DNA from 3 places in the Streptomyces sp. NPDC051064 genome. Region 1 is predicted to be linked to each of the others. Evidence: riboswitches for the same ligand, from Rfam matches in the RefSeq annotation. Region 1 holds a riboswitch; each other region holds the start of a gene.

Region 1 (10,224 bases):
CAGCGGAGCTGGTTCATGAGCGCGCCCGTCGCCGGGTTGCGGACCGTGTAGCCGGGCAGGCCGTGCTCACCCGGGGGCAGGCCCGTACCGACGGAGGCGAGCGAGGTCGCCGTGGTGGACGGGAAGCCCGATGTGACCGGCCGGCCGGTGCCACCGCGGGAGGTGGGGAGCAGCGAGTGCAGGAAGGGGGCCTCGTCCGGGTGGGCCTTGATCTGCTCCCAGCCGAGTCCGTCGATCAGGAAGACGCAGTTACGGTCGGCGGGGGTGAGCTCCGGGATCGTCGCCTCGAAGCCGGGCACGCCCTGTCCCGCGACCAGCGTCGGCAGCAGGTCCGCGAGCGAGCCGGTTCCGTATTCGGGTACGGGCGCGCTCTCGGGGGCGAGCAGGACGGGGTCCTGCCATGCGGGCTGGACCATCAGCGCGGGGCCGCCGCGGTCGCGGCCGTGGCCTCGGAGAGGGACTGGGCGAAGGCGAGGGTCTGGCGCACGGTGTCCGGGCCGTCCCCGGCCTCGCTGACACGGAGGCTCAGGTCGTCGGCGGTGGAGCTGCCGGTGTAACCGTGGTCGGCCTCGCAGTTGGGGTCGCCGCAGGCCGCGGGCTCCAGGTCGATGCGGGAGACGGCGCCCCATCCGATGGTCAGGACGACCTCGCGGGGCAGCGTGCCGGGCACGTACTTCTCGGGGTTGGCGACGACGCGGCTGACCACGACGGACGAGATCCGGTCGAGCTTGACCGACTCGGTGGACGTCGTGGCGTACGGCGTCGGGGAGCTGGTGTCGGCGGCCTGCTCGTCGGTGTGGCTCACGATGAAGCGCGTGTCCGTCAGGACGAGGACCGTGACATGGCGCCGGACCTCGTTGGAGTCGAAGGTGGTCTCCTGGTGCACCAGGTACGAAGCGACCGGCTCCCCGCCGACGGCGGCCTCCACCGCCTCGGCCACGAGGGCCGGGTAGTAGCCGCTGCGCTCGATCGCCGCGCGCAGCCCCTGGGTCGTCGTACCGGTCTTTGCCATGGGAACCATCCTACGGGGGGCCGGTGACTGCCGGGGACGCTGTGCGGGGGTCCGTGGGCGTTCAGTAGCTGGGGAGCCGGCGGGGGCCGAGGTCGCTGCGGGCGGGGGGCGGGGCGAGCCGGACGCTCGCTCCGAGCACCGTCAGGCCGTGCGTGGCGACGACGACGGGTTCCAGGGCGACCGAAACCACCTCGGGGTGGTCGTCGACCAGCCGGGACACCCGCAGCAGGAGCTCTTCGAGCGCCCCGGTGTCCGCCGGAGCGGACCCGCGCCAGCCGAACAGCACCGGAGCCGCCTTGATGGAGCGGATCAGCTCGGCCGCGTCGCGGTCGGTGGCGGGGACGAGACGGTGGGCCGTGTCGCCCAGGAGCTCGGAGGGCGCGCCGGCCAGGCCGAAGGAGAGGACCGCACCGGCGGCAGCGTCGATGGACGCCCTGACGACGGTGTCGACACCCCTGGGCGCCATGGCCTGGACGACGGGCCGGAGTTCGGCGGGCGTGCCCAGCAGATCGGTCAGTTCGTCGTACGCCCGGCGCAGCGCGTCCTCCCCGGCGAGATCGAGCCGGACACCACCGAGGTCGGCGCGGTGCCGGAGATGGGGGGCGGTGGTCTTGAGGGCCACCGGGTAGCCGATCTTCTCGGCGGCGGCGACGGCTGCCTCCCGATCGGGGGCGGGGAGCGCGGGCCGTACGGTGACGCCGTAGCGGGCGAGCAGCTCGCGGGCCTCGTCATGGGTCAGCGGACGGCCGCGCGGGCCGGGGCTCGGGCCGAGCAGCGTCTCGATCAGCGCGGCGGTCCCGTGCTCGTCGATGGTGTCGTCCAGGAATTCGGGCACCCTGCCGGGGGCGGCCGCCTGGCGCCGCCACTGGGCGTACTTCACCGCCTCGGCGAGCGCGCGGACTGCTCGCTCGGCGGCGGGGTAGGCGGGGATGCGCCCGGCGGCGCAGGAGCCGCCCGTACTCCTGTCGGGCGCGGTCGGCACCGGGGCGCCTGTCTCGTCCGCCGGGGGGGCGGGGGCGGGCGGGCTCGGGGCTGCCGCGGGGCCGGCCGGCCGCCGGGTCGCGCGCGGGGCGGCCGTGCTCGTGGCGGCGGCGAGGGCCTGCGCCAGGCCGCCCATCTCCACGTGCACCACGGCCACGGGCTTGGCGGGGCCGTGGGCCGCCGCCTCGCGCAGGGCGGCGGCCAGGACCTCGCCGTCACCGGTCTCCGCCTCGCCGTTCTCCCCCACCCAGGGGATCGCGGTCACGATCACGGCGTCGCACGTCCGGTCGGCGAGGGCCTCGGCCAGCGCGTCCCGGAAGTCCTGCGGGCTCGCGACCGTGGTGAGGTCGCGGGGCGGGCGCGGGCGGAGCCCTTCCGCCATGCAGGCGTCGTAGGCGAGGAGGCCGAGCGACTCCGAGTTGCCCAGGATCGCCACGCGGGGGCCGTCCGGCAGGGGCTGGCCGGCGAGGAGGAGACCGACGTCGACCATCTCCGTCACGGTGTCGACGCGGATCACGCCCGCCTGGCGCATCAGCGCGGAGACCGTCGCGTCGGGGATACGGCTGACGGGCACCGCGTGGCCCGGCGGATTGGATCCGCTGTGCCGGGCGCCCTTCACCACGACCACCGGCTTCACGGCGGCCGTCCGGCGGGCGAGCCGGGTGAACTTGCGCGGGTTGCCCAGTGATTCGAGGTACAGCAGGGCGACATCGGTGTCCTGGTCCTCGTACCAGTACTGAAGGAAGTCGTTGCCGGAGACATCGGCGCGGTTGCCCGCGGAGATGAAGGCCGACAGCCCGGCGCCCCTGCGGTGGAGACCGGACAGGACGGCGATGCCGATGGCGCCGGACTGGGTGAAGAGCCCGATGCGCCCGGCCTGGGGCGACTCGGGGTCGAGGGAGGCGTTGAGGCGGACCGTGCCGGACGTGTTGATGATGCCGAAGGCGTTCGGGCCGATGATCCGCATGCCGTAGGAGCGTGCCTGCCGGACCAGTTCCCGCTGCCGTTCCCGGCCTTCGGTGCCTCGCTCGGCGTAACCGGCGGAGAGGACGACGAGGCCCTGGACGCCGTTCTCGCCGCAGTCGGCCACGACCTCGGGCACCCGGTCGGCCGGAACGGCGACGACCGCGAGATCGACCCGCTCGCCGGTCTCGCCCACCGAGCGGTGCGCGGGCACCCCGTCGACCGTTCCCGTATCGGCGGCGAAGGAGGTGTTCACGGCGTACGTGCGCCCGGTGAAGCCCGAGCCCAGGAGGTTGCGCAGCACGGTCCGGCCCACACCGCCGGGCGCGCGGCCGACGCCGATGACCGCGACGGAGCCGGGGGCCAGCAGGCGCTGCACGGAGCGCGCCTCGGCCCGCTGCTCACGGGCGCGCTGGACGGCGAGGGACTCGGCCGTGGGCTCCAGATCGAGGGTGAGATGGACGGAGCCGTCCTCGAAGCTGCGCTGCTGGGTGAAGCCGGCGTCCCGGAACACCTTGATCATCTTGTTGTTGGCGGGCAGCACCTCTGCGGCGAAACGGCGGATCCCCCGCTCCCTGGCCACCGCCGCGATGTGTTCGAGGAGGGCGGACGCCACGCCGCGGCCCTGGTGGGCGTCCTGCACGAGGAAGGCGACCTCCGCCTCGTCGGCGGGGGCCGAGGCGGGCCTGCCCTGCTCGTTGATCCGGTCGAAGCGGACGGTGGCGATGAACTCGCCGCCGATCGTGACGGCCAGTCCCACCCGGTCGACGTAGTCGTGATGGGTGAAGCGGTGCACGTCACGGGCGGAGAGACGCGGATACGGGGCGAAGAAGCGGTAGTACTTCGATTCGTCGGACACCTGCTCGTAGAAGCTGACCAGCCGCTCGGCATCGTCCGTGGTGATGGGCCTGATCCGCGCGGTGCCACCGTCGCGGAGTACCACGTCCGCCTCCCAGTGGTCGGGGTACGCGTGATGCGGACTCTGCTCCGGAGTGGGCTCCATGGGCAAAGCCTACGGCTCGTGGCACCGGTAGCGGCGGGATCTCGACAGGGGCACGCTGGGGGTGCCGGCGGACGGCGGGCAGGCCGGTGACGGTGCCGGGCACGGCAGCGCGCACTGCATGAGAGACTGGTCTAGACAACCCATTGTTACGTGAAGGGCAGAACCATGGCTGAGCGCCGCGTCAACGTCGGTTGGGCCGAGGGCCTGCACGCCCGCCCCGCTTCCATCTTCGTCCGTGCCGCCACGGCCTCCGGCGTCCCCGTGACGATCTCCAAGGCCGACGGCAACCCGGTGAACGCCGCCTCCATGCTCGCGGTGCTCGGCCTGGGCGCCCAGGGCGGCGAGGAGATCGTGCTCGCATCCGAGGCGGACAACGCCGAGGCCGCCCTGGACCGTCTGGCCAAGCTGGTCGCCGAAGGGCTCGAGGAGCTCCCGGAGACCGTCTGATTCCGGCCACTTCGAACCGGATTTTTTTCTGCGAAAAGCCGCGGCACCCCCGACCGGGAGCCGCGGCTTTTCCGTTTCCCGAAGCGGAGCGGACAGAGCTCCGGAAAGAATGGATCAGGGCAGCAAAAAGAAAGCCCTCCGATAATTACTCTCTTTGTATACGGCGCAATTGTTAATGACGGACTCCCCCGATGTTTACGGGGTGTTGCGAAGTCCTCACCCGGGCCTGGCCGGGCGTGTGCCCCGGCGCGAGCCGCAGTCGGTGGGCCGCTGTCGCCCGCTCGGCGTGCTGGATGGCGAGCGCCCTGGCCCGCTCCGCGTCGCGGCGGGCGACGGCGTCGACAAGAGCGCCGTGCTCGGCCCAGGAGTCCGCGGGGCGGACCGGCTGCTCGACCGCGTACATCCAGGCGATCTTGTGCCGGAGCTGGGTGAGCAGAGCGATCAGCGCGGGGCTCCCCGAGGCCTGCGCCAGCGTCTCGTGGAACCAGCCCCCCAGGGAGCGCAGGTCCTCCCCCTCGCCCCGGCGCACCCGCTCCTGGCCCAGCCTGACCAGGCCGCGGAGCACCTTGAGATGCGCCTCGGTGCGGCGCTGCGCCGCGCGCGCGGCCCCGAGGGGCTCCAGGAGCATGCGTATCTCCAGGAGGTCGGCCGCCTCCTGCTCGGTGGGCTCGGCGACACAGGCACCCGCGTGCCGGCGGGTGACGACGAACCCTTCGGACTCCAGGGTGCGCAGCGCCTCGCGTACCGGGACGCGGGAGACGCCGTATCGACGCGCGAGCACCTCTTCGGTGAGGCGGCTGCCGCGTTCGAAGACACCGGAGACGATGTCGTCACGGATTGCCGTGCATACCGAATGCGCGGGAATGCGCATGTCCGAACCTCCGCCTTAATCCCCGCGAAACGCGGCCGATCGACGCCTGTTCTGTGACTCTATTGCAACCGGCCGGAATTTCCGATGGCGGGGTGGAATCCATGGATATCTTTTGGCCAGGGAGCACTTCCGCGGGGGCTATGGCACGCATCTGCCCCGGGGCACGGCGAAGGCCCCGGCGGGTGCCGGGGCCTTCGTCGGAGATCGCGGTGCTGCGTGGGGTCAGACCTGGACGCCGTGGGCGCGGAGGTAGGCGACGGGGTCCATGTCCGAGCCGTACTCGGGGGTCGTCCGGGCCTCGAAGTGCAGATGCGGCCCGGTGGAGTTGCCTGTCGAGCCGGAGAGGCCGATCTGCTCGCCGGAGCCGACGCTCTGGCCGACGGAGACGCCGATCGAGGAGAGGTGGCCGTACTGGGTGTACGTGCCGTCCTTCATCCTGAGCACGATGTTGTTGCCGTAGGCGCCACCCCAGCCGGCCTCGACGACCGTACCGGCGCCGACCGCGACGACCGAGGTGCCGGACGCGGCCTGGAAGTCCACGCCGGAGTGGGAGCCGGAGGACCAGAGCGCGCCACCGGACTTGTAGCCGGTGGTGACGTGGGAACCGGCGACCGGGAGGTGGAAGGCGTTGAGCCGGGCGCGCTCGGCGGCGCGGGCGGCGCGCGCCTTCTCCTCGCGGGCCTCCTTGGCGCGGGCCTCCGCCTTGCGCTTGGCCTCGGCCTTCGCCTTCGCCTTGGCCTTCGCTTCGGCCGCGGCCTTCGCGGCGACGTCGGCCTGGTGCTTCTGGGCCTTCGCCTGAGCCTCGATCTGGGCGGCGAGGGTGGTGTCGAGGGCGACCGTCTGGGTCAGGCCGGTGCTGCCCGCGGTGACCTCGGAGTCCGCGGCGAGGGCCGGGGAGGCCGTGGCACCGAGTACGCCGGTGGTGGCCAGGGCGGCGACGCCGGCGACCCTGGCACTCTTGCGCGTCAGGCGGCTCGGGGCACGGTGCTTCCCGGTGGCACGGATGAACGCCATGGAGGGGCTGGTCCTTTCCTTCCTTCTCGCCTACCGGGTTAGCTGACGGGTTCGGAGCAGGAAGGTCTCCTACGGGCCCCTGAGCCTCCGACGAGGTACAGGGATCCGATTCACCCCAGGGACTTCATGGGTCCCCGGCTCCCCAGGCTCGCGCCTGACGGGGACTCGGCGATGGCTGTCCGGCGCCGCGGGCGCGGCAATCGTCCGGCGGACAGCCGCGCCGACGCTAGATCGGGAGACTTTCCCCCGCCAAACGGAAAGGGCCTTTTGTCGCACATCCCACAGGACGAATTGCTACCTTCTCTGCAATACGGACAAATGACGGAACCCCGGCGGAAGTACAGCCGCCGGGGTCCGTCATGTCCGGTTCTTTCAGCCGCTGACGACCGACACCTCACCGATACCGAGCGCCTCCACGGGCTCCTTGATCTGAGCGGCGTCCCCGACCAGGACGGTGACCAGCCGGTCGACCGGGAACGCGTTGACCACGGCGGCGGTCGCCTCGACCGTGCCGGTGTCGGCCAGGCGTGCGTACAGCTTCGCCTGGTAGTCGTCCGGGAGGTGCTGCTCCACCTGGTCGGCCAGGGTGCCCGCGACGGACGCCGCCGTCTCGTACTTGAGCGGGGCGACGCCCACGAGGTTCTGCACGGCGGTCTCCCGCTCGGCGTCGGTGAGCCCCTCGGCCGCGAGGGTGCGCAGGACCTTCCAGAGGTCGTCCAGCGCGGGACCGGTGGACTCGGTGTCGACGGAGCCGCTGATGGCGAGCATCGCGGCACCCGCCGCCCCGGACGAGGAACCGGGCGCCGTCGAGCGCAGCACCTGTCCGAAGGCCCGGACGCCGTAGGTGTAGCCCTTCTCCTCACGCAGCACGCGGTCCAGCCGGGAGGTCAGAGTGCCTCCCAGGCAGTACGTGCCGAGGACCTGGGCGGGCCACACGCTGTCGTGCCGGTCCGCGCCGATCCGGCCGATCAGCAGCTGCGTCTGCACGGCTCCCGGACGGTCCACGATGACCACACGGCCGGTGTCGTCCGCGGTGATCGGAGGCACGGGCCGGGCCTGGCCGGCATTGCCCGACCAGTCACCGACGGTGTCGGAGAGCAGCGCGTCCAGGTCCACGTCGGTGAGGTCGCCGACGACGACCGCCGTCGCCGTGGACGGGCGCACATGGGCGTCGTAGAAGGCGCGTACGGCGGCGGCGTCGATGCGCCGGACCGTCTCCTCGGTGCCCTGGCGCGGGCGTGACATCCGTGCGGTGGCGGGGAAGAGCTCCTTGGAGAGCTGCTTGGCCGCGCGCCGGGCCGGGTTGGCCTGCTCGTGCGGGATCTCGTCGAGGCGGTTGCCCACCAGGCGCTCGATCTCGCTCTCCGCGAAGGCCGGGGCCCGCAGAGCCTCTGCGACCAGGCCGAGGGCCTTGGTCAGCCGGGAGACCGGTACCTCCAGGGAGACGCGGACACCCGGGTGGTCCGCGTGGGCGTCCAGCGTGGCGCCGCACCGCTCCAGTTCGGCGGCGAACTCCTCCGCGGAGTGCTTGTCCGTGCCCTCGGACAGCGCGCGCGCCATGATCGTGGCCACACCGTCCAGTCCCTCGGGCTCCGCGTCCAGCGGGGCGTCGAGGAAGATCTCCACGGCGACGACCTGCTGGCCGGGCCGGTGGCAGCGCAGCACGGTCAGCCCGTTGGGCAGGGCGCCGCGCTCGGGCGCGGGGAAGGCCCAGGGCCTGGCCTCGCCGGCGGTCGGCTGCGGGTGGTACTCCATCGCTACTCCAGTCACGGCGGCGTCGGTCACTTGTCGGCCCCCTCGGGCGCGTCGGTGCCCTCGGTCTCGTCGGCCGGTTCGACCGGCTCGTAGACCAGGACCGCACGGTTGTCGGGGCGCAGGTGCGCCCGGGCGGCTGCCTTGACCTCGTCGGCCGTCACTTCGAGCACACGGCCCACCGCGGTCAGGGCGAGCTGCGGGTCGCCGAACAGGACGGCGTAACGGCACAGTTCGTCCGCGCGGCCGGCGACCGTGCCGAGACGGTCGAGCCACTCGCGCTCCAACTGCGCCTGAGCGCGTTCCATCTCCTCCGGCGTGGGGCCCTCCTCGGCGAAGCGGGCCAGCTCCTCGTCGACGGCCGCCTCGATCTGCGGCACCTCGACGCCACCGGACGTCTTGACGTCCAGCCAGCCGAGCGACGGCGCGCCGGCCAGCCTGAGCAGCCCGAATCCGGCGGCCACCGCCGTACGGTCGCGGCGCACCAGCCGGTTGTGCAGGCGCGACGACTCGCCGCCGCCGAGCACGGTCAGGGCCAGGTCCGCGGCGTCGCACTCGCGGGTGCCGTCGTGCGGCAGCCGGTAGGCGGCCATCAGCGCACGCGCGGGGACCTCCTCCTGGACCACTTCGCGCAGCTGCTCGCCGATGATGCCGGGCAGCGTGCCGTCGCGCGGGGGCTGCTTGCCGTCGTGCGAGGGGATGGAGCCGAAGTACTTCTCGATCCAGGCGAGCGTCTGCTCCGGGTCGATGTCCCCGACCACGGAGAGCACGGCGTTGTTCGGCGCGTAATACGTACGGAAGAACGCCTGCGCGTCCTCCAGCGTCGCCGCGTCCAGGTCGGCCATCGAGCCGATCGGCGTGTGGTGGTACGGGTGGCCGGCCGGGTAGGCGAGAGCGGTGAGCTTCTCGAAGGCCGTGCCGTACGGGACGTTGTCGTAGCGCTGGCGGCGCTCGTTCTTCACGACGTCCCGCTGGTTCTCCATGGACTCCTCGTCGAGCGCGGCGAGCAGGGAGCCCATCCGGTCGGCCTCGAGCCACAGGGCCAGCTCCAGCTGGTGCGTGGGCATCGTCTCGAAGTAGTTGGTGCGTTCGAAGCTGGTCGTGCCGTTCAGGGAACCACCGGCCCCTTGCACCAGCTCGAAATGCCCGTTCCCCTTGACCTGGCCGGAGCCCTGGAACATCAGGTGCTCGAAGAGGTGAGCCAGACCCGTGCGCCCCTTGACCTCGTGGCGGGAGCCGACGTCGTACCAGAGGCAGACCGCGGCGACGGGGGTCAGATGGTCCTCGGAGAGCACCACGCGCAGGCCGTTGGCCAGACGGTGCTCGGTCGCCGTCAAGCCGCCGGAACCGGCCTGGGCTGTGGCCGTGTGACCCATGGGCATGTACGTCCCTTCGATCGGTACAGGATTTCCTGCCGGACCTGCCACTCTAGGCAAGCGCACGGGCACCTGGCGAAGTTCCCGCCGGGTGATTGTTGTCGTAGATACTGCCGTGAACGGGGGCTCCGCGGAGGCCCTGAGGACCGCTTCGGACGGGTCGAGGTCGGTGTTGTCAGTACGGCGGGCCACAATGGTCCGCGTCAGAACCTGAGGTTGCCCGACAGAATCTGTGAAGGAGTCGCAGCCGCGATGGCCCGCCGCAGCACGAAAACCCCGCCGCCGGACGACTTCGAGGAGAAGATCCTCGACATCGACGTCGTCGACGAAATGCAGGGCTCCTTCCTCGAGTACGCGTACTCGGTGATCTACTCCAGGGCTCTGCCCGACGCCCGCGACGGCATGAAGCCCGTACACCGCCGCATCGTGTCCCAGATGAACGAGATGGGGCTCCGCCCCGACCGCGGCTACGTGAAGTGCGCACGCGTCGTCGGCGAAGTGATGGGCAAACTGCACCCGCACGGTGACGCGTCGATCTACGACGCACTGGTGCGCATGGCACAGCCGTTCTCGATGCGCCTGCCCCTCGTCGACGGGCACGGCAACTTCGGCTCGCTGGGCAACGACGACCCGCCGGCCGCCATGCGGTACACCGAGTGCCGGATGGCCGACGCCACGTCGCTGATGACGGAGTCGATCGACGAGGACACCGTCGACTTCCAGTCGAACTACGACGGCCAGGAGCAGGAGCCGGTCGTCCTCCCGGCCGCGTACCCGAACCTCCTGGTCAACGGCGCTTCCGGTA
Region 2 (10,224 bases), on a different contig from region 1:
GATCTGCGCCGCAGGTTCGTCCGGGAGTGCCGGGTCACCGCACAGGTCGACCACCCCGGTCTGGTCACCGTCCACGACGCGGGCAGCGACGGCGACGACCTCTTCCTCGTCATGCAGTACGTCGAGGGCGCCGACCTCGCCGACCATCTCGCCGAGCACGACCCCTACCCGTGGCCCTGGGCCGTGGCGATCGCCGCCCAGCTGTGCGCGGTGCTCTCCGCGGTGCACGCCGTGCCGATCGTCCACCGGGACCTCAAGCCCCGTAACGCGATGGTGAAGCCCGACGGCACCCTCACGGTGCTCGACCTGGGCATCGCCTCCGTCATGGACACCGACACCACCCGGCTGACACACACGGGCTCACCGATCGGCTCGCCGGCCTACATGGCCCCCGAGCAGGCGATGGGCGGTGCCGTCGGCCCGTACACCGACCTCTACGCACTCGGTGTGCTCCTGCACGAACTCCTCAGCGGTGACGTGCCGTTCGCGGGCTCCACCGCACTCGGCGTCCTGCACCGCCACCTCTACGAGCCCCCGCTCCCGGTCAGGCACATCCGGCCCGAGGTCCCCGAGGCGCTCGAAGCACTCGTCCTGCGGCTGCTCTCCAAGGACCCGCAGGACCGCCCCGCCTCGGCCCAGGAGGTCTACGAGTCCCTGCGGCCCCTGCTGCCCGCCGGCGGCACACCGGCCGGGCCCCTCGACCCGACCCGCCCCTTCCTCCGCCCGCACGCCCCCTGGCCGGACCGGGCGGCCGCCCCCGCGCCGGTGCCCGTCCCCGGCCGGCAGGCACCCGCCCCGCCCCGGACACCGCCGGCCAGGCCCGATGTGGCACAGGCCGTCGACGACGTGAAACGGCTGCTCGAGGAGGGCCGCATCACCCAGGCAGTCGACATCCTCGGGGGGATCCTGCCGGCCGCCGCCCTGGAGCACGGCGAACACTCACCGGTCGTCCGGATCCTGCGCAAGCAGTACGCGGCGACGCTGATGGACGACGGCCAGTACCGCCGCGCCCTCCCCGAGCTCCGCCGCCTCGCCGACGACCGTGCGGCGGAGGCGGGCCCCGCCGACTCCCAGACCCTGCAGTTCCGTTACGACGCCGCGCAGTGCCTGGAGCAGCTCGGTGAGGCGGCCGCCGCGCTCGCCGAGTACCGCGCCGTCCTCCCCTACTACGAGAACGGCTACGTGACGTCCTCCGGCCCCGGCCGGGCCTTCGACATCCGCCACCGGATCGGCCACCTCCTGCTCGGGATGGGCGACCACACGGCGGGCCGCGCCCAGTTGCAGACCCTGCTGTACGACACCGAGCGGGCCTACGGACCGCACCACCCGCTCCCCACGGAGCTCCGCCGGCAACTGACCCACCACCAGGATGTACGCGGCTCGGTGTGAGGCGGCGGACGGCCGGAACAGGCCGGCCCGAAGGGATTTCGTCCGTGACCCCGCACTGACCGGTCCGGAAATCGTTGGTCGAAGCAGTGGCCCGAATCACGTCCACTGCCTAACATCGATCACCGCAAGGCTTTGTGCACTGATGCACAAACTCTCCCCGGGAGGCTCCTTTGCACCGCCGACGTCGCACCGCGCTCGCCCTTACCGCCGCAACGCTCGTCGCGGCGCCGCTCCTGACCGCCTGTGGCAGTGAGGCCCATCCCGGTGCTGCGGCCGTGGTCGGCGGCGACCGGATCGACGTGGCCACGGTCCAGGCGCAGGCGGCCGACGTGCGCACCGCGCAGCAGGACTCCGAACGGTCCGTGGACCTGGTGACGAAGTCGGGCCAGCTGACCCGGGTCAAGCTGTCCGGCCTGATCTTCGGGCGGGTCCTGGACCGCGCCGCGAAGGACGCCGGGGTGAGCGTCAGCCGCAAGGAGGTCCAGCAGATCCGCAGCGCCGCCGCCGAGCAGTCCGGCGGGGACGAGGGCGTGAAGACGCTGATGCTGGAGCAGCGCTGGGTGGCGCCCGGCCAGATCGAGGCGAGTCTGCGCCAGGAGGTCCAGCTCCAGAAGCTGGCCCAGGCGCTCGGCGCCGACCTGCAGAACCCCGTCGGGGTGCAGGCGGTCGGCGAGAGCCTCACCAAGGCGTCGAAGGCGCTGCACATCGAGGTCAATCCGCGCTACGGCAGCTGGGACAACAAGAAGGTCCAGCTCAGCACGTACAAGGCCCCGTGGATCACCCAGGTCACGCCGGTCCAGGGGCAGGAGCCCGAGGCAGGCGCCTGACCCCGCCCGACCGGAGGTAGGTTCGGGGTGTGAACGCTGAAGACCCCGGCCGTATCGTCCTGCTCACCGCCAGCCACCGGGTCGCCCCCGGTCTGCTGTCCTGGCCCGCCTGGCAGACGCTGCACGCGGCGGACCGCGTGCTGTGCGCCGAGTCCGGCCATCCGCAGCTGCCCTATCTGCGGGAGGCGGGGGTGGCCGTGGAACACACCGCGCCCTCGGCCGAGGACCTGGTGGACGACTGCGCGGGCGGCCGGACCGTGGTGGTGCTGGTGGGCGGCGAGGGGAACCAGCCGCTCACCGACGGCCTGGCCCGGCTCGGCGGCTCGGGCCGGGTGCAGATGCCGGACCTGGAGCTGCTGCCCGGTTCGTACGACCTGCCGGGCGCGCGGCTCCTGGACCTGGTCCAGGTCATGGACCGGGTCCGGCTCGAATGCCCGTGGACCTCGCAGAAGACGCACGAAGGACTCGCGAAGTACGCCATCGAGGAGGCGTACGAACTGGTCGAGGCCATCGAGGACGGCGACCGCGAGGAGCTGCGCGAGGAGCTCGGCGACGTACTGCTCCAGGTCGTCTTCCACGCCCGGATCGCGCAGGAGGACCAGGAGGAGCCGTTCGGCATCGACGATGTCGCGGCCACGATCGTCGAGAAGCTGATCCACCGTCATCCGCATGTGTTCGGCGACGAGACCGCCGAGACCCCGGAGGACGTCCACGCGCACTGGCTCCGTACGAAGGCGATCGAGAAGCAGCGCGAGTCGGTCACCGACGGGGTGCCGCTCGGCCAGCCCGGTCTGGCGCTGGCCGCCAAGCTCGGCAGCAGGGCCCGGGCCGCGAGCCTCGACGCAGCGCTCCCCGAGGGCGACGGGGTCGGCTACCGGCTGCTCGCTCTCGCCGTGGAGGCCGAGCAGGACGGCACCGACCCGGAGGCCGCCCTGCGGGCCGCCGCCCGCGCCTACCGGGACGCGATCCGGGCGGCGGAGGGCCTCGGGGGGCCCGGGGCCGCTCCGGACGGCGTCGAGGAGTGAACGACAGCCCCGGGACGGCTCCCACGCCCGACGCAGCCCCCGAACTCTTCACCTGGGAGTTCGCCACCGACCCGTACCCCGCCTACGCCTGGCTCCGCGAGCACAGCCCCGTGCACCGCACGAAGCTGCCCAGCGGTGTCGAGGCCTGGCTGGTGACCCGCTACGCCGATGCCCGGCAGGCGCTCGCCGACACCCGGCTCTCCAAGAACCCCGCCCACCACGCGGGCTCCGCCAACGCCAAGGGGAAGACGGGCATCCCGGGGGAGCGCAAGGCGGAGCTGATGACGCACCTGCTGAACATCGACCCCCCGGACCACACCCGACTGCGCCGGCTCGTGTCCAAGGCGTTCACTCCGCGCCGGGTCGCGGAGTTCGCGCCGCGCGTGCAGGAGCTGACGGACCGCCTCATCGACACCTTCATCGAGGAGGGGAAGGCGGACCTCATCCATGACTTCGCGTTCCCTCTGCCGATCTACGCGATCTGCGACCTGCTGGGCGTGCCCCGGGAGGACCAGGACGACTTCCGCGACTGGGCGGGCATGATGATCCGGCACGGCGGCGGACCGCGCGGCGGGGTGGCCAGGTCGGTCAAGAAGATGCGCGGCTATCTCGCCGAACTCATCCACCGCAAAAGGGAGAATCCCGGCGACGACCTGATCTCCGGGCTGATCCGGGCGAGCGACCACGGCGAGCACCTCAGCGAGAACGAGGCCGCGGCGATGGCATTCATCCTCCTTTTCGCCGGTTTCGAGACGACCGTGAACCTCATCGGCAACGGCACCTACGCGCTGCTGCGCAATCCGTCCCAGCGCGAGCGCCTGGAACGCTCGCTGGCCGCCGGGGAGACGGACCTGCTCGCCACGGGCATCGAGGAGCTGCTGCGCTACGACGGCCCGGTGGAGCTCGCGACATGGCGTTACGCCACCGAACCCGTGACGCTGGGAGGGCAGGACATCGCGGCGGGGGACCCGGTTCTCGTGGTGCTGGCCGCCGCCGACCGGGACCCGGAGCGGTTCCAGGATGCGGACACCCTGGATCTCGCGCGCAGTGACAATCAGCACCTCGGATACGGGCACGGCATCCACTACTGCCTGGGTGCGCCGCTGGCCCGGCTGGAGGGCCAGGTGGCGCTGGCGACGCTGCTGAGGCGCCTTCCCGACCTGCGGCTTGCCGCGGAACCTGCCGATTTGCGCTGGCGCGGCGGGCTCATCATGCGTGGACTGCGCACGCTTCCCGTGGAGTTCGGTCCCGGACATCGGGTGGAAAAAAGTGACAGCCTGTCAACTCTGTGACTTTCACGTGATCTCCGCTGCATCGACTTGTGACACACGTTCGAGTACGGCTAGGTTCACCGTTCGACTCACCCGTCACACGTCAGTCACACGGAAGGCAATCCCATGGGCTCCGCGACCGGCAGACACCGTCGCCCTCGTCAGGCACCCGCCATCGTCGTCGCTGCAGGCGTCACCGGATCGGCCATTGCCATCCCGCTGCTCGGCGCGGGCGGCGCACAGGCCGCCGACGCGTCGACCTGGGACCGGGTCGCCGAGTGCGAGAGCGGTGGCATGTGGAGTGCCGACCTCGACAACGGCTACTACGGTGGCCTGCAGCTCTCGCAGGACACCTGGTCGGCCTACGGTGGCACGGCGTACGCGCCGCGCGCCGACCTCGCCAGCCGCTCGCAGCAGATAGCGGTCGCGGAGAAGATCCTGGACGACAAGGGACCGCAGGCGTGGGCCAGCTGCTCGGTGATCTCCGGGCTCTCCCTGGACGAGGGGCTGCCCGGCGTCGACCCGGGCGGCGAGGAGTCCGCCGAGCCCTCGGCCGAGCCCTCGGATTCCGCGACGCCGTCCGGGACGCCTTCCTCCGACGCGACCGACCCGGCGGACAGCTCGGACGACGCCGCCACCTCGGACGACTCCGACGCGAAGGGCGAGGCGGGCCGGGACGCGTCCGACGGCAGGACGGGCGAGGGTGACGAGGCCGGCACGACGCCGTCCGCCACTCCGTCCCCCGAGGCCTCCGGGACGTCCGGCGCCCCGAAGGGCGGCACGGAGGAGGGCGGCAAGCACCGCGGCACGCCGGCCCCTGAGGCGACCGCCAGGACCGGCCAGGACGACGGGCGCGAGTCCGGCCGCCACGCCTCGCGCGGTGAATCCGACGCGCGTCAGGGCGCGGAGGGGACGTACACCGTCCGCGAGGGCGACAACCTCTGGGCGATCGCCGACGCGCAGGAGCTTCCCGGCGGCTGGACCGCGCTCTACGCGGCCAACGAGGACGAGCTGGGCTCCGACCCGGACCTGATCCTTCCCGGCCAGACCCTGGACCTCGGGGCGGACGCGCAGGGCAGCCGGGCGGAGGCCGCCACCAACTGATCAAAAGCGTGAAAACACCCCGAAAGAGGGGGTAGTTCAGAGGCCTATGTCCGCTTATGCGTAAGTGAGACATGGGTCTCTTTGCTTCAACTGGTGCGTCCGGTCCGCCCGCTCCGTCCATATTGGCTCCGACCTGCGAAAACGACCCTCCACGTGGGGGCGTTACGGGCTGATTAGTCGTTATGTCCATCTTTGAATGTGGGGGTTGCGTGTGTTTACGGTCGGAGCCGCTCGCACCGCGGGCACCTTCGACCGTCACGCCGAATCCTGCCGTCGGCCGAAGGGAACCGACGCGTAAAGCGCCGTAGGCAGGAGCGGGGGACCCAGGTAAGCGCCGGACCCGGCCGTCGGAAGACGGGCGGAGACACGGCTAGGGGTGAAGTCGTCCGAAAGTGAGGGCGACCGGGCAACTCACAGGCCCGAACCCGACAGCTCACCTCGTAGGCGTCGGTGAGGAGAACCATGCTGCTTTCCAGCAAGGGCAAGCACCGTCGCCCGTCCAAGGCCGTCCGTGTCGCGACCCTGGCCGGTGTCGCCGGTGCCGCAGTCGCCGTACCGCTGATGGGCGCGACCGGCGCCTCCGCCGCCTCCGTCGACACCTGGGACGCCGTCGCCCAGTGCGAGTCGGGTGGCAACTGGTCCATCAACACCGGCAACGGCTACTACGGCGGCCTGCAGTTCTCGCAGTCCAGCTGGGCGGCCGCCGGCGGCACCCAGTACGCCTCCCGCGCCGACCTGGCCACCAAGGACCAGCAGATAGCCGCCGCCGAGAAGCTCCTCGACCTTCAGGGCCCGGGCGCCTGGGCCTGCGCCGGCGCCGGCGGTCTGACGAACGACGGTGTGGACCCGGGTGTCGACACCGGCTCCGCGAAGAACGGCGACACGGCCCCGCAGGCCGCGCCGGAGCGCAAGGCCGAGCAGCCCACCACGCGCAGCGAGAAGCGCACGGCTCCCGAGAAGACCGTCACCACCCCCACCGGTGAGAAGGTCGAGAAGGGTGACGGCGAGTACAAGGTGAAGTCCGGCGACACCCTCAGCAAGATCGCCGACGCGAAGAAGGTCAAGGGTGGCTGGCAGAAGCTGTTCAAGCTGAACGACGACATCGTCGACAAGGCCGACCTGATCTTCCCGGGTCAGCAGCTCCACCTGAAGTAGTCGGAACCCGAAGCAGTCGGTAGTACCCCGGGGTCTTCCTCCTGCCCCGGAGCCCGGCCCGGCGCGCAGACCCCCCGCGCGCCGGGCCGGGCCGCGTCCGGACCCTCCGACGGGGTGTGGACGCGGGCTCGCCGTAAGGGTGAGTGTTCAACTGTTGTGGTTACTCGTCAGTAGAATTCTGGAGCTTTGCCCGGAATGCAGGCCCTTGGGTCCTTTTTCGTCCCAGGGGACGGGCGGACGGCCGACGGAGCGCGCCGAGCCGGTTAGGCTCGTGGCGCAAGGCCACAGTGACCCTGCACAACCAGTGTCAGATCCCAGAAGGAGATGCCTCGTGCCGTCCATCGACGTCGTCGTAGCCAGGGAAATCCTCGACTCCCGGGGCAACCCCACCGTCGAGGTCGAGGTTGGCCTCGACGACGGCAGCACGGGACGTGCTGCTGTTCCGTCCGGCGCCTCCACCGGTGCGTTCGAGGCCATTGAGCTTCGCGACGGTGACCCCAACCGCTACCAGGGCAAGGGCGTCGAGAAGGCCGTCCTCGCCGTGATCGAGCAGATCGGCCCGGAGCTCGTCGGTTACGACGCCACCGAGCAGCGCCTCATCGACCAGGCGATGTTCGACCTGGACGCGACCGAGAACAAGGCCTCCCTCGGCGCCAACGCCATCCTCGGTGTCTCGCTGGCCGTGGCGCACGCCGCCTCCGAGGCCTCCGACCTCCCGCTGTTCCGCTACCTCGGCGGCCCGAACGCGCACCTGCTGCCCGTTCCGATGATGAACATCCTGAACGGCGGCTCGCACGCCGACTCCAACGTGGACATCCAGGAGTTCATGATCGCGCCGATCGGCGCCGAGTCCTTCTCCGAGGCCCTGCGCTGGGGTGCGGAGATCTACCACACCCTGAAGAAGGTCCTGAAGACCAAGGGCCTGTCCACCGGTCTCGGTGACGAGGGCGGCTTCGCCCCCAACCTCGAGTCCAACCGCGCCGCCCTCGACCTCATCCTCGAGGCCGTCAAGGAGGCCGGTTACGTCCCGGGCCGCGACATCGCGCTCGCGCTCGACGTCGCCGCGTCCGAGTTCTACAAGGACGGCGTCTACGAGTTCGAGGGCAAGTCCCGTTCGGCGGCCGAGATGACCGAGTACTACGAGGAGCTCGTCTCCGCGTACCCGCTGGTCTCCATCGAGGACCCGCTGTACGAGGACGACTGGGCGGGCTGGAAGGTCATCACCGACAAGCTCGGCTCCAAGGTGCAGATCGTCGGCGACGACCTGTTCGTCACCAACCCCGAGCGCCTCGCCCGTGGCATCGAGGAGGGCTCGGCCAACGCCCTGCTCGTCAAGGTCAACCAGATCGGTTCGCTGACCGAGACCCTGGACGCCGTCGAGCTGGCCCAGCGCAACGGCTTCAAGTGCATGATGTCCCACCGCTCCGGTGAGACCGAGGACGTCACCATCGCCGACCTCGCCGTCGCCGTGAACTGCGGCCAGATCAAGACCGGTGCCCCGGCCCGCTCGGACCGCGTCGCCAAGTACAACCAGCTGCTGCGCATCGAGGAGATCCTCGACGACGCCGCCGTGTACGCCGGTCGTTCGGCGTTCCCGCGGTTCCGCTTCGAGGGCTGACAGCCCGAGTCCGGAGCACCAGCCTCCGTCCGTCCCCGCATCCGGTCCCGTACCGTGTGCGGGGACGGACGTGCGTAACGGGGAGGCGTGAGACATGGCCGGGAAGGACCGCGACCGGTTCTCCACCGCGACCAGGCTGCGGCTGCTCGGTGAGCAGACGGCGGCCCGCGTCTACCGGTCCCAGAACCGCCGCCAGGCCCGCCGTTCGCGGCTCACCGGGCGGGCCGCGTTCCTGGCGCTGATCGTCTGCTCCCTGGTGGTCGCCCTCGCGTATCCCATGCGGCAGTACATCTCCCAGCGCGACCAGATCGCCGATCAGGAGAGGCTCTCGCGGGAGGCGCACGAGCGGACCGAGGAGCTGCGTGACGAGAAGGCGCGGCTCAAGGACGACGCGTACATCCGCCGTCTCGCGCGCCAGCACCTGCACTACGTGCTGCCCGGCGAGACCGGTTATACGGTGGTCGACCCGGACGCGGCCGAGGTGCGCCGGGGGGAGCCGGGGGCGACGGGGCGGCCCTGGCACTCGAACCTCTGGGACGGCGTCGACAGCGCGGACCGCGAATGACCCCGTCCCGGCACCGGGTTCCGTACCCGCGCCGCGTCTTCTCCCCGTACCGATTCATACAGTCCGACCGATGACATTCAAGGCAGGCATGGACACGCCCCCTCCGCAGACCGAATCCACCACGCCCACCGCCGCGGACATCGCCGCGTTCGAGCTCCAGCTCGGCCGGCCGCCGCGCGGGCTGCGCGCCATCGCGCACCGCTGCCCCTGCGGCAACCCGGACGTGGTCGAGACGCAGCCCCGTCTGGAGGACGGCACGCCGTTCCCGACGACGTATTACCTGACCTGTCCGCGTGCCGCGTCGGCGATCGGCACGCTGGAGGCCAACGGGGTCATGAAGGAGATGACCGAGCGGCTCACCACGGACCCGGAGCTGGCGGCCGCCTACCGCGCCGCGCACGAGGACTACATCGCGCGCCGTGACGCCATCGAGGTCCTGGAGGGCTTCCCGAGCGCGGGCGGCATGCCGGACCGGGTGAAGTGCCTGCACGTCCTGGTCGGCCACTCGCTGGCGGCGGGCCCCGGGGTCAACCCGCTGGGCGACGAGGCGATCGCGATGCTGCCGGAGTGGTGGGCGAAGGGGCCGTGCGTCACACCGTGCGGCTCCGACGACGCCGGGCCCGACGCTTCCTGATCCGCCGGTACACGTACAACCACAGGAGCCCCATGACCCGCGTTGCCGCCATCGACTGCGGTACCAACTCCATCCGCCTGCTCGTCGCCGACGTGGACCCCGCCACCGGAGAGTTCACCGAGGTCGACCGCCGGATGCGGATCGTCCGGCTCGGCCAGGGCGTCGACCGGACCGGCCGGCTGGCCCCCGAGGCGCTGGAGCGCACCTTCGACGCCTGCCGCGAGTACGCGGAGGCGGTCAAGGAGCTCGGCGCCGAACGGATCCGGTTCGTCGCCACGTCCGCCTCCCGCGACGCGGAGAACAGCGACACGTTCGTCCGCGGCGTCCTGGACATCCTGGGGGTCGAGCCGGAGGTCGTCACGGGGGACGAGGAGGCGCAGCTCTCCTTCGACGGCGCCACCAAGGAACTGGTGGGCAGCGACCACCTGGAGAAGCCCTACCTCGTCGTGGACATCGGCGGCGGCTCCACCGAGTTCGTCGTCGGTGACGACCGCGTGCGCGCGGCCCGGTCCGTGGACATCGGCTGCGTACGCATGACGGAGCGTCACCTGGTCCTGGACGGGGCCGTGGTGGACCCGCCCACGCCCGACCGGATCGCCGCGATCCGCGCGGACGTCGGGGCCGCCCTGGACCTGG
Region 3 (10,224 bases), on a different contig from region 1:
GGACCTCCAGCTCGTCCTTCGCCCGGGCGCGCAGCTGGGCGATGTCGCTGACCTGTCGGCGTACGCCCTGGAGCGCACCGGCCTGGCGGTCGCCCGCCCGGTCCTCGTAGGAGGCGCGCTCCAGATACTCGTCCGGGTCCGAGGAGAGGGCCAGCCGGACGGCGGGGTCGATGCCGGTGCTGCGGTACTGCGCGGTGGCGAACGAGCCGAGGGCGTCGCGCGAGGCGTTGAGACGCTCGGTCCTGCGGGCGGCCTCGTCCCGGAGGGCTTCGAGGGACTTCTCGGAGGCCGCCGCCTCCTCCTTCGCGCCGTTGTACTTCTCCGTGGCCACCTCGGCGTCGTGGTAGAGCCGGTCGACCTTGGCCTCGACCTGGGCCGGGGTGAGCTGGGGGTCGGCCTGGGCGGCGCCTTCGAGGGCGGTCGCGGTCGCGGCCCCGGCGAGGGCGAGGGTGGCTGCTGTGCGGGCAGCAGGCCCGGTGAACAGACGCTGCTTGGGCTTGCGGTGAGCGGCTTCTCGATGGGCGGCCACGGGGGTGGTGCGTCCTTCCGTTCGACTGCCCGTCGGTGGGTGCCGCGGGCCCGCCGGGGTCCGGCGGCGGGTCACCACAGGGGGGAGTGGCCCGCCGCCGGATTCCTGGCGGGGCGACCGGGAGCCGCCCGGTACGGGGGCGGTGGTGCAGAGCCGGTCACCTGGGAGGGACGCTAAACCCGGCGCACAGGGAAGAGGTGTAATGACAGCTATTGCCCTCATATGCTGTTTCGTTTCCGTCGGTTGACCGGAAAAATCAACCGGAGTCCGGCAATCCGCGCAGGGTCCGGGGGAACTCATCAGTAAGTCGTACCTGGCCGAAGAGTGGTGATATGGCCGCGGTTAGGCTGCGGCCATGGACGTACTCATCAATGTCTTCGTGGCCCTGCACATCATCGGTATCGCCTCCCTGCTGGGCGGCTTCCTGACCCAGATGAAGGCCATGGGGGCAGGCACGGCATGCTTCGTCCCGGCCATGCTGCACGGCGCGCTCACCATGCTCGTCACGGGTGTCGCCCTGGTCGGGCTCAACCAGGCCGACGACCAGAGCGTGAACAACGTCAAGATCGGCGTCAAGCTGCTGGTCCTGATCGTGGTCCTGGCGCTCGTCTACGTGAAGCGGGACGAGGAGAAGGTCGGCAAGGGCGCGTTCGCCGCCGTCGGCGGGCTGACGGTCGCCAACATCTTCATCGCCACGCTCTGGACCTGAGCGCGCACGGGCGGGCCCGGGGCTGTGCCCCGGGCCCGCCCGCCGGTGGTGCTGCCGCGCGTCACGCGGGGCGCACGCTGCCGTAGATCGGCATGTAGTAGATCGACTCCTCGCGGACGTTCGCACCCGGCTTCGGCGCGTGGATCATCATGCCGTCGCCCTTGTAGATGCCGACGTGGCTGATGTCGTCGTAGAAGAAGACCAGGTCTCCCGGCTGCAGATCCGCCGTGGCCACCCGGGTGCCGACCTCGACCTGGTCCCAGGTGGTGCGGGGCAGATCGACGCCCGCCTCCTTCCAGGCCGCCTGGGTGAGCCCGGAGCAGTCGTACGAGGACGGGCCAGTCGCCCCCCAGACGTACGGCTTGCCGATCTGGGCGCGTGCGAAGGCCAGGACCTTCTCGGCCTTCGAGGCGTAGCCGCTGTCGGAGCCCGTGCCGCCGGTCTCCGTGCCGGTGCCCGAGCCGGCATCCTCCTTCGCGGCCTCCTCCTTGGCGGCCTGCTCGGCCTTCTCCTTCGCGGCCTGCTGCCGGGCCAGCTCCTCGGCCTTGCGCTTGGCCTCGGCCTCCTTCTCGCGCTCCAGCTCCGCGAGTCGCGCCTTCTCCTCGGCGGTCAGCTCCGACAGCAGCGAGCGGGCCTCGGTGAGCTTCGTCTGCACCTGCTGCTTGCTGGTGCGCAGCGTGGCCTGCGACTCGGTGAGCGTCTCCAGGCTCTTCGTCGCCTCGACGCGCTTCGCCGCCGCCTCCTTCTGCTGCGTACGGAAGTCGGCGACCGCCTTCTGCTGCTGGCTGGTCATCCGGGCCATCAGCTGGTCCTGGTCGAAGTACGACTGCGGGTCGTCCGCGAGGAAGAACGTCGCCGTCGGGGCGATCGAGCCGCTGCGGTACTGCGCGGCGGCGTAGTTGCCCAGCTCCCGGCGCGTCTCGTTGAGCTTGTCGGCCCGCTTCGCCGCGGCCTCCAGCAGCGCGTCGACCTTGGAGCGCTGCTCGGCCGACGCGCTCTTCGCCTTGTTGTACTGCTGCGTCGCGGTGCCGGCCTGCCGGTACAGGGCGTCGACCTTCTTCTGCACTTCCTCGATGCTGGGCTTGGGCTCGGCGGGGGCTGCCGTCGCGCTCTGCGTGGAGAGCAGGGTGACGGAGGCGAGCGCCGCGGTCGTGAGACCGACGGCGGGGGTGGTGGTGCGCACCCGGGTGCGCGGCTTGCGATGCGACGCCAAGGCCGGCATCTCCTTCCGTGGACCGCCTACCGGGTTAGCTGTCGGGTTCGGGCGGAACGGAAGGCTGCCCTACGGTCCGGTGGAGACGGACCGATTCACCCCGGTGCTGCGTGTGGGTCCCCGGTTCCGGACACCCTTCGGGGGGTACGGATTCGGCGGGGGTGCCCGTGTGGCGCGGTTCGCCTCAAGGGGGTACGGGGCACCCGTCGGAGCACGCTAGCCAACCCGTGGTGTCCCTGTGAAGGTTGATGTTCGATATGCCCGATACATTTTCGTGACCTTTTCCGGGTGGCGGTCCACGGGCCGGGGAACCACCCTGGAATCTCACGTTCTGTGGGTGGATGATCTCGTTACGCACACGGTCCGGGGCCCTTGTCGCCGATGCGGCCCCGGGCTGTCGGTGCGGCCGCCTAGACTCGTGAGGCGATGAGCAGCCTCTTTGACGACAGTTTCCTGACCGGCCTCCAGCAAGCGGAGGACGGCCCCCCGCCGCCCCCCGAGGAGCACGCGCCCGAAGCGGTGCCGGAGGGCCTCTTCGAGGACGTCTTCGACGCGCCTCCGCCGCCGCGTGACGCCTACTACCGCGACGGTGCCCCGCGCCCCGTCACCGACTCCGCCGCGCTGCTCGAAGGGCTGAACACCGAGCAGCGTGCCGCCGTCGTGCACGCCGGGTCCCCCCTGCTCATCGTCGCCGGGGCCGGCTCGGGCAAGACCAGGGTGCTCACCCACCGGATCGCCCATCTGCTGGCCGAGCGAGGGGTCCATCCGGGGCAGATCCTCGCGATCACCTTCACCAACAAGGCCGCCGGCGAGATGAAGGAGCGCGTCGAGGACCTCGTGGGCCCGCGCGCCAACGCCATGTGGGTCATGACCTTCCACAGCGCCTGTGTGCGGATCCTGCGCCGTGAGTCGAAGCGCCTGGGCTTCACCTCCTCGTTCTCGATCTACGACGCCGCCGACTCCAAGAGGCTCATGGCGCTGGTCTGCCGCGATCTGGACCTCGACCCGAAGCGCTACCCGCCGAAGTCGTTCACGGCGAAGGTCTCGAACCTGAAGAACGAGCTGATCGACGAGGAGACGTTCGCGGGTCAGGCCGCCGACGGCTTCGAGAAGACGCTGGCCCAGGCCTACGCGCTCTACCAGGCGCGGCTGCGCGAGGCCAACGCCCTGGACTTCGACGACATCATCATGACGACGGTCCACCTGCTCCAGGCGTTCCCCGACGTCGCCGAGCACTACCGCCGCCGCTTCCGGCACGTCATGGTCGACGAGTACCAGGACACCAACCACGCCCAGTACACCCTGGTGCGCGAGCTGGTGGGCCCGGCCGGCGAGGACGACGCCCCGGGCGAGCTGTGCGTCGTCGGTGACGCGGACCAGTCGATCTACGCCTTCCGCGGCGCGACCATCCGCAACATCCTCCAGTTCGAGGAGGACTATCCGGACGCGACCACGATCATGCTGGAGCAGAACTACCGCTCCACACAGACGATCCTCTCCGCCGCCAACGCCGTCATCGAGCGCAACGAGAGCCGCCGCCCCAAGAACCTCTGGACGAACGCGGGCGCCGGCACCCGTATCGCCGGCTACGTCGCGGACACCGAGCACGACGAGGCGCAGTTCGTCGCCGACGAGATCGACCGGCTGACGGACTCCGGGGACGCGAAGGCGGGCGACGTCGCCGTCTTCTACCGCACGAACGCCCAGTCCCGTGTCTTCGAAGAGATCTTCATCCGCGTCGGACTGCCCTACAAGGTGGTCGGCGGAGTGCGCTTCTACGAGCGCAAGGAGGTCAGGGACGTCCTGGCCTACCTCCGGGTGCTGTCCAACCCCGAGGACACCGTCCCGCTGCGCCGCATCCTCAATGTGCCCAAGCGGGGCATCGGCGACCGGGCCGAGGCGATGATCGACGCCCTGTCGATGCGCGAGAAGATCTCCTTCCCGCAGGCGCTGCGCCGGGTGGACGAGGCGTACGGCATGGCGGCCCGGTCGGCGAACGCCGTGAAGCGGTTCAACACGCTGATGGAGGAGCTCCGCACGATCGTGGAGTCCGGCGCCGGCCCGGCGGTCGTGGTGGAGGCCGTCATGGAGCGGACCGGCTATCTCGCCGAACTCCAGGCATCCACCGACCCGCAGGACGAGACCCGTATCGAGAACCTCCAGGAGCTCGCGTCCGTCGCTCTCGAATTCGAGCAGGAGCGGGCGGAGGAGGAGGGTGCGGGCACCCTCGCCGAGTTCCTGGAGAAGGTCGCGCTCGTCGCCGACGCCGATCAGATCCCCGACGAGGACGAGGACGGCTCCGGCGTCGTCACGCTGATGACGCTGCACACCGCGAAGGGCCTCGAATTCCCCGTGGTGTTCCTGACGGGCATGGAGGACGGCGTTTTCCCGCACATGCGCGCGCTGGGACAGGTGAAGGAGCTGGAGGAGGAGCGCCGGCTCGCCTACGTGGGCATCACGCGCGCCCGGGAGCGCCTGTATCTGACCCGGGCGTCGATGAGGAGTGCGTGGGGGCAGCCCTCGTACAACCCGCCGTCGCGGTTCCTGGAGGAGATCCCGGACCAGCACCTGGAGTGGAAGCGCAAGGGGCCGATGGCGGCTCCGGCGGGGCCGACGTCCGGCATCACGTCGTCGCTGTCCTCGTCGCGCTCGAAGTCCGGGCCGTCGGGGTTCGCGACCCGGCGCACCTCCGAGAAGCCGGTGGTCACGCTGGTGGTCGGGGACCGGGTCACGCACGACCAGTTCGGCCTGGGCACGGTGACGGCGGTCGAGGGGTTCGGCGACCAGGCGAAGGCGACGGTCGACTTCGGCGACGAGCGGCCCAAGAAGCTGCTGCTGCGCTACGCGCCGGTCGAGAAGCTCTGACCCGGGCCGGCCGTCACAGGGGGGCAGCCCTCATGTGACGGCCGGACTCAGTTCGGGTTGATGCCGTGGCTGCGGAGCCAGGGCATGGGGTCGATCGCGGAGCCGCCACCGGGCCGTACCTCGAAGTGCAGGTGCGGGCCGGTGGAGTTGCCGGAGTTCCCCGAGTAGGCGATGACGTCGCCCGCCTTGACCGAGCCGGAGCGGATCTTGGTGGTGCTGAGGTGGCAGTACCACGTCTCGGTGCCGTCGGCCGCGGTGACGATGGCCATGTTCCCGTAGGCGCTGTTCCACTGGGTGCGGACCGTGCCGTCGGTCGCCGCCATGACGGGGGTGCCGTAGGAGACGGGGAAGTCGATGCCCGTGTGGACGGACATCCAGTTCACACCGGCCTGGCCGTAGGTGGCGCTGAGGCCGTGCTGCTTCACGGGCAGCATGAACTTGGGACGCGCGGCCTCGCGGCGCGCGGCCTCCTCCTCGCGCTTCTTCTTCTCGGCGGCCTGACGCTCCTTCAGGTCGATGCGCTCCTGGGTGCGGCTGGCGCGGTCGGCGAAGTTCTCGGCGTCGGCGCTGAGGTTGGCGAGCTGGGTGTCCAGCTTGTTGTTGGCCACGGCCGGCTTGACCGTGTCGGCGGCCGCCATGGACGCGGTCTCGTCCTTCGTCTCCTCGCCTCCGCCGACACCGCTCACCGAGGCCGCGGCGATGCCCGCGACGCTCATGACGCAGGCGGAGGGGACGGCGACGGTGAGGAGCGCCGAGCGCTTCGCGGGGGTACGGCGCCGGCCCCGGCCGCCGCGCGGGGCGGCGGAACGGTTCACGGGGCGGGCGGATGCGGCCACGGACGCGGACTCCGCGGTCACGTCGACGACGTCCGAGAGCGGCTCGGGCTCACCGCGGGCTTCGAGAGCCTCGGCGTACGGGTCGGTCTGTGCGATCCCGTCCCCGGCGGTTCCGGCGTGGTCGTGGGAGCCGGGGGAGTCGTGCGGGTCCTGGGCGCCGTGGAGGTCGTGGAGGTCTTGGGCGCCGACGCCGTCGTGGGAGGCGAACTCGGCGGTCTCGTACGGCTCGTAGGACGCCGACTGGTGTTCGTACGAGGGATACGACGTCTGTGCGGGTGCGTACGCGGCGTCCTCGGGCGTGGCGCCGGTGTTCCAGGCGGTGGCGTCGAAGGTGCCGGTGTCGGGCGTCGCGTAGCTCTCGTAACCCGTGGTCTCGAAGGCGGGCACGCTGTACGTGCCGGTCGCGTAGGCCGTGGTCTCGAACGTCGTGGTGGGGAAGGCGCCTGTGTCGCCCGTCGCCCACTGGCCGGCCTGGCCGGTGTGGTCCCAGCCCGTGGTGTCCCACTGGCCCGTCGCGTCGGGGGCGGGGGCCTGGGCCGGGATTCCGGCCTCGGGCATCCAGGCGGCCGTCGTGTCGTAGCCCTGGGGCGCCTGCGGGGGGTGGGCCTGGGCGTCATAGGCGTCGTACGAGGCCTGCTGATGCGCTCCGGTGTCCCACTGGCCGCCGCCGTAGCCGCCGTCGTACGCCGGGGCGTAGCCGCCGCCGTACGTCGTTCCGTGGCTGCTGTCGTGCTGACCCGGCAGGGTTCCGAAGAGCGGGTCGGTGTCGAAGCTGCCGGTGGACTGGCTGTCGTATCCGGCATACCCGGCGTGGGGGTGCTGGTCGTTCACCAACTTCTCTCTCGCCTCGGCAGCAGGACCTGTTCCGGGGTCCGGTGGGGGGATCCCAGGGTGAGTAGTGGCCGCGACTGTACCCGGCGGTAGGTGAGGACGACAATCTTCGGCGGCTTTCAGCCCCTCAGGAAACGGGCAATCGGCCGCCTTTCGGTGGACCGGAGAGGCAGCCTTGGCTCTATGTTCGACAATTGTTCTATTCGACGGGGGCGTGTGGGGGCCTGAGGCGGGGGATCAGGCGACGGAGGCGGCTCCCGGAGCAGCTCCCGGAGCTCCGAGGGACGCGCCGTCGGACTCGAGTGCCTGACGGATCGCGGACGCGATCGCGGGGTGGACCGGCAGGGCGAGATGGCCGATTCCCGTGACGCGCACATTCACCGCGTCGAGGTCGGGGTGATCGACGCAGGCCGTCTCGACGGGCAGCATCACCCGGTCCAGCTCGCTCCAGAAGCTGATGAACCGTGTCCGGCAGCCCGGGGCGGGGCGACGCAGCTCCTCGATCAGATCCGATCCGCTGCGCATCTGGCGCACGATGGGGTGCGCGCCTGCCAGCGGGGCGGCGGCGGTGCCGCTGTGCGGTGTACCGAGGGTGACGAGGGTGCGGACCCGCCGGTCCCCGCCGAGCCGCTGCACGTAGTACCGCGCGATCAGGCCGCCGAGGCTGTGGCCGACGATGTCGATCTCGCGGTGCCCGGTGCGGGCGCAGATCTCCTCCACGTGGCGGTCGAGCAGCTCGGCCGCCGTGCGGATGTCGCAGGTCAGCGGTGAGTAGTTGAGCGACTCCAGATGGTGCCAGCCGTGCCGGGCCAGGGAGCGGCGGAGCAGGACGAACACGGAGCGGTTGTCGATGAAGCCGTGCAGGAGCACGACGGGCGGGCGGGTGTCGGCCGCGGAGGGCAGTGCGGTCGTGTCCGCCGTGTCAGCCGCGTCAGCTGTGTCCGCCGAACGGGTGAGCCGCCCGGGTTCCGCGTCGGATCCGGCGCCGGTGTCGGGCGGGGGCGTGCGGTGCCGGCGCTCAGGGGCGAGGCCGGAGGGGTAGATGAGCACATGCCCGGCGAGGATCACCAGCTCCAGCGCGGTGGCTCTGATCAGCGTCGACGACAGCCAGGCGGGGCGCAGGCACGGCCTGCGCAGCAGTAGGGGTAGGAAGGACAGGACCTTCATGGCCGACCTCCTGCACTGGCATGCGGGGGAGGCGGCTCCCTGCCCCGTACGCCCTCACGGGGGTGCTGCGGAGGTGACCGGCGGCCCGGCGGCCATGATGCGGCCGTGGGCCGTACCACCGTGCCGTGCGGCTGACGGCGCGGTGGTACGACGACCTCGTTGCGGCTCCCCTGGCGGCGCTCCCCGTGCGGCTGATCGGCCGCACGGTGCTGGGAACGACGCCGGCGAACATGTCCCATGTGTGATTTCCCCCTCCCGGTCCACCGCGAAACGAGACCGTGCGGGATGCTGTGGATAACGTTCGTTCACATCACCGGCCCTCCGGGCACGGGAAACGCATGTGGAGGCTTTGATGGGTGTGACCGGTCCGATCCGTGTGGTGGTGGCCAAGCCGGGCCTCGACGGCCATGACCGCGGGGCCAAGGTGATCGCGCGGGCGCTGCGGGACGCGGGCATGGAGGTCATCTACACGGGGCTCCACCAGACCCCCGAGCAGATCGTCCACACCGCGATCCAGGAGGACGCCGACGCCATCGGTCTCTCGATCCTCTCGGGTGCTCACAACACGCTCTTCGCCAAGGTCATCGAGCTGCTGAAGGAGCGCGAGGCGGAGGACATCAAGGTCTTCGGCGGCGGCATCATCCCCGAGGCGGACATCGCTCCGCTGAAGGAGCAGGGGGTCGCGGAGATCTTCACCCCGGGTGCGACGACGGCCTCGATCGTGGACTGGGTGAACACGCACGTCCGCCAGTCCGCGGAGGCCTGAGCCCGCGGAGGCCTGAGTCCGCGGAGTCCTGAGCCCGCCGGGATCCCGACGTCCGTCCGTGGTCATTCCGTGCCGTCCTGGACCAGCTCCGCGTCCATGGCGGCGCGCAGGCGCAGGGTGGAGACCAGGCGCTGGAACGCCTCCGACCAGTAGCCACCCGCCCCCGGTGAGGCACCTTCCGGCTCGTCGGGCGTGGTGGTGAGCACCGCGAGCCGGTCCGCCTCGGCAGGGTTGAGGCAGCGCTCGGCGAGGCCCATCACCCCGCTGAAGCTCCAGGGGTAGCTCCCCGCGTCCCGGGCGATGTCCAGTGCGTCGACCACCGACCGGCCGAGCGGCCCGTCCCAGGGCACTGAGCAGACGCCGAGCAGCTGGAACGCCTCGGACAGGCCGTGCGCGGCTATGAAACCGGCGACCCAGAGCGCCCGCTCGGGGGCGGGCAGAGTGGCGAGGAGTTTCGACCGCTCCGCCAGCGACGCCGTCCCGGGGCCGTTCGCCAGGGGCGTCGAGGGGGCCCCGAGGAGCGCCCGCGCCCACTCGGGGTCCCGCTGCCGCACGGCGGCCCGGCACCAGGCGGCGTGCAGCTCACCCGCCCAGCCGTCGGCCACCGGCAGCGCCACGAGCTCCTGCGCCGTCCGGCCGCCGAACCTCTCCCGCCAGACACCGAGCGGTGCCGCCTCCACCAACTGGCCGAGCCACCAGGACCGTTCACCTCGCCCCGAGGGCGGCACCGGCACCACGCCGTCGCGCTGCATCGCGGCGTCGCACTCGTGCGGAGCCTCCACGGCGACGGATACGGCTCCGCCCGTACGGTCGGGGTTCACGCAGGATGTGGCACGGGCCGCCATCCGCCGGGCGAGCGCCGAATCGAGCAGGGCGGACAGCAGCTCGGCGGCCGTGGAGCGCACGTTGCGGCTGCGGTCCGCCAGGGCCTCCTCCAGGAACGTCTCGTCCGCCCCCGAAAGGCCGGAGCGCAGCGAATCGAGGAACATCAGCCGGTCCTCGGCCCGTTCCGTGGACCAGGTGGTGGCGAGCAGGGACCGGGCGGCACCCGGATCCCGCTCCCGTACGGCCCCGAGCAGCGCGACCCGTTCGGCGAAGAGCCCCTCCTCCCAGAGCCTGCGCACCGCCTCCGGATCCGCGGTGTCCGGCCGCTGCGCGCCGCGTGAGGAGGCGCGCAGCGCGAACTTCCACTCGGGGTTCAGCCCGGCCAGCCAGATCCCGCGCGGACCGGCGAACGCCAGCACGTGCGGACGCAGATCCGTGCGCGCTCTCGCCGCGTCCAGCAGCGCGGGCAGAAGCTCCGCCGGC

The links. Region 1 has a riboswitch for cyclic di-AMP ahead of ACIBCU_RS20760 (M23 family metallopeptidase). Riboswitches for the same ligand answer to the same signal wherever they lie in the genome.
Region 2: linked by a shared signal. The riboswitch ahead of ACIBCU_RS31935 (transglycosylase family protein) and the one ahead of ACIBCU_RS20760 (M23 family metallopeptidase) in region 1 are both predicted to bind cyclic di-AMP.
Region 3: linked by a shared signal. The riboswitch ahead of ACIBCU_RS08390 (NlpC/P60 family protein) and the one ahead of ACIBCU_RS20760 (M23 family metallopeptidase) in region 1 are both predicted to bind cyclic di-AMP.

What each region holds. Positions count from the first base shown of each region.
Region 1 is NZ_JBITFK010000005.1:556,905-567,128, forward strand. It holds gene ACIBCU_RS20735 (nucleotide pyrophosphatase/phosphodiesterase family protein) at 1-416, opposite strand, end outside; gene ACIBCU_RS20740 (DUF5998 family protein) at 416-1,012, opposite strand; gene ACIBCU_RS20745 (GNAT family N-acetyltransferase) at 1,074-3,959, opposite strand; gene ACIBCU_RS20750 (HPr family phosphocarrier protein) at 4,125-4,406, shown strand; gene ACIBCU_RS20755 (GntR family transcriptional regulator) at 4,579-5,277, opposite strand; gene ACIBCU_RS20760 (M23 family metallopeptidase) at 5,500-6,291, opposite strand; cyclic di-AMP (ydaO/yuaA leader) riboswitch at 6,304-6,472, opposite strand; gene ACIBCU_RS20765 (pitrilysin family protein) at 6,664-8,046, opposite strand; gene ACIBCU_RS20770 (M16 family metallopeptidase) at 8,073-9,425, opposite strand; gene ACIBCU_RS20775 (DNA topoisomerase (ATP-hydrolyzing) subunit A) at 9,672-10,224, shown strand, end outside.
Region 2 is NZ_JBITFK010000010.1:250,505-260,728, forward strand. It holds gene ACIBCU_RS31910 (serine/threonine-protein kinase) at 1-1,389, shown strand, start outside; gene ACIBCU_RS31915 (SurA N-terminal domain-containing protein) at 1,560-2,216, shown strand; gene ACIBCU_RS31920 (nucleoside triphosphate pyrophosphohydrolase) at 2,246-3,241, shown strand; gene ACIBCU_RS31925 (cytochrome P450) at 3,238-4,533, shown strand; gene ACIBCU_RS31930 (transglycosylase family protein) at 4,639-5,616, shown strand; cyclic di-AMP (ydaO/yuaA leader) riboswitch at 5,907-6,078, shown strand; gene ACIBCU_RS31935 (transglycosylase family protein) at 6,079-6,771, shown strand; gene eno (phosphopyruvate hydratase) at 7,103-8,389, shown strand; gene ACIBCU_RS31945 (septum formation initiator family protein) at 8,484-8,954, shown strand; gene ACIBCU_RS31950 (DUF501 domain-containing protein) at 9,043-9,588, shown strand; gene ACIBCU_RS31955 (Ppx/GppA phosphatase family protein) at 9,621-10,224, shown strand, end outside.
Region 3 is NZ_JBITFK010000002.1:337,995-348,218, forward strand. It holds gene ACIBCU_RS08380 (NlpC/P60 family protein) at 1-529, opposite strand, end outside; gene ACIBCU_RS08385 (hypothetical protein) at 885-1,238, shown strand; gene ACIBCU_RS08390 (NlpC/P60 family protein) at 1,300-2,460, opposite strand; cyclic di-AMP (ydaO/yuaA leader) riboswitch at 2,459-2,619, opposite strand; gene pcrA (DNA helicase PcrA) at 2,878-5,316, shown strand; gene ACIBCU_RS08400 (M23 family metallopeptidase) at 5,364-6,983, opposite strand; gene ACIBCU_RS08405 (esterase/lipase family protein) at 7,221-8,150, opposite strand; gene ACIBCU_RS08410 (cobalamin B12-binding domain-containing protein) at 8,503-8,916, shown strand; gene ACIBCU_RS08415 (DUF5691 domain-containing protein) at 8,979-10,224, opposite strand, start outside.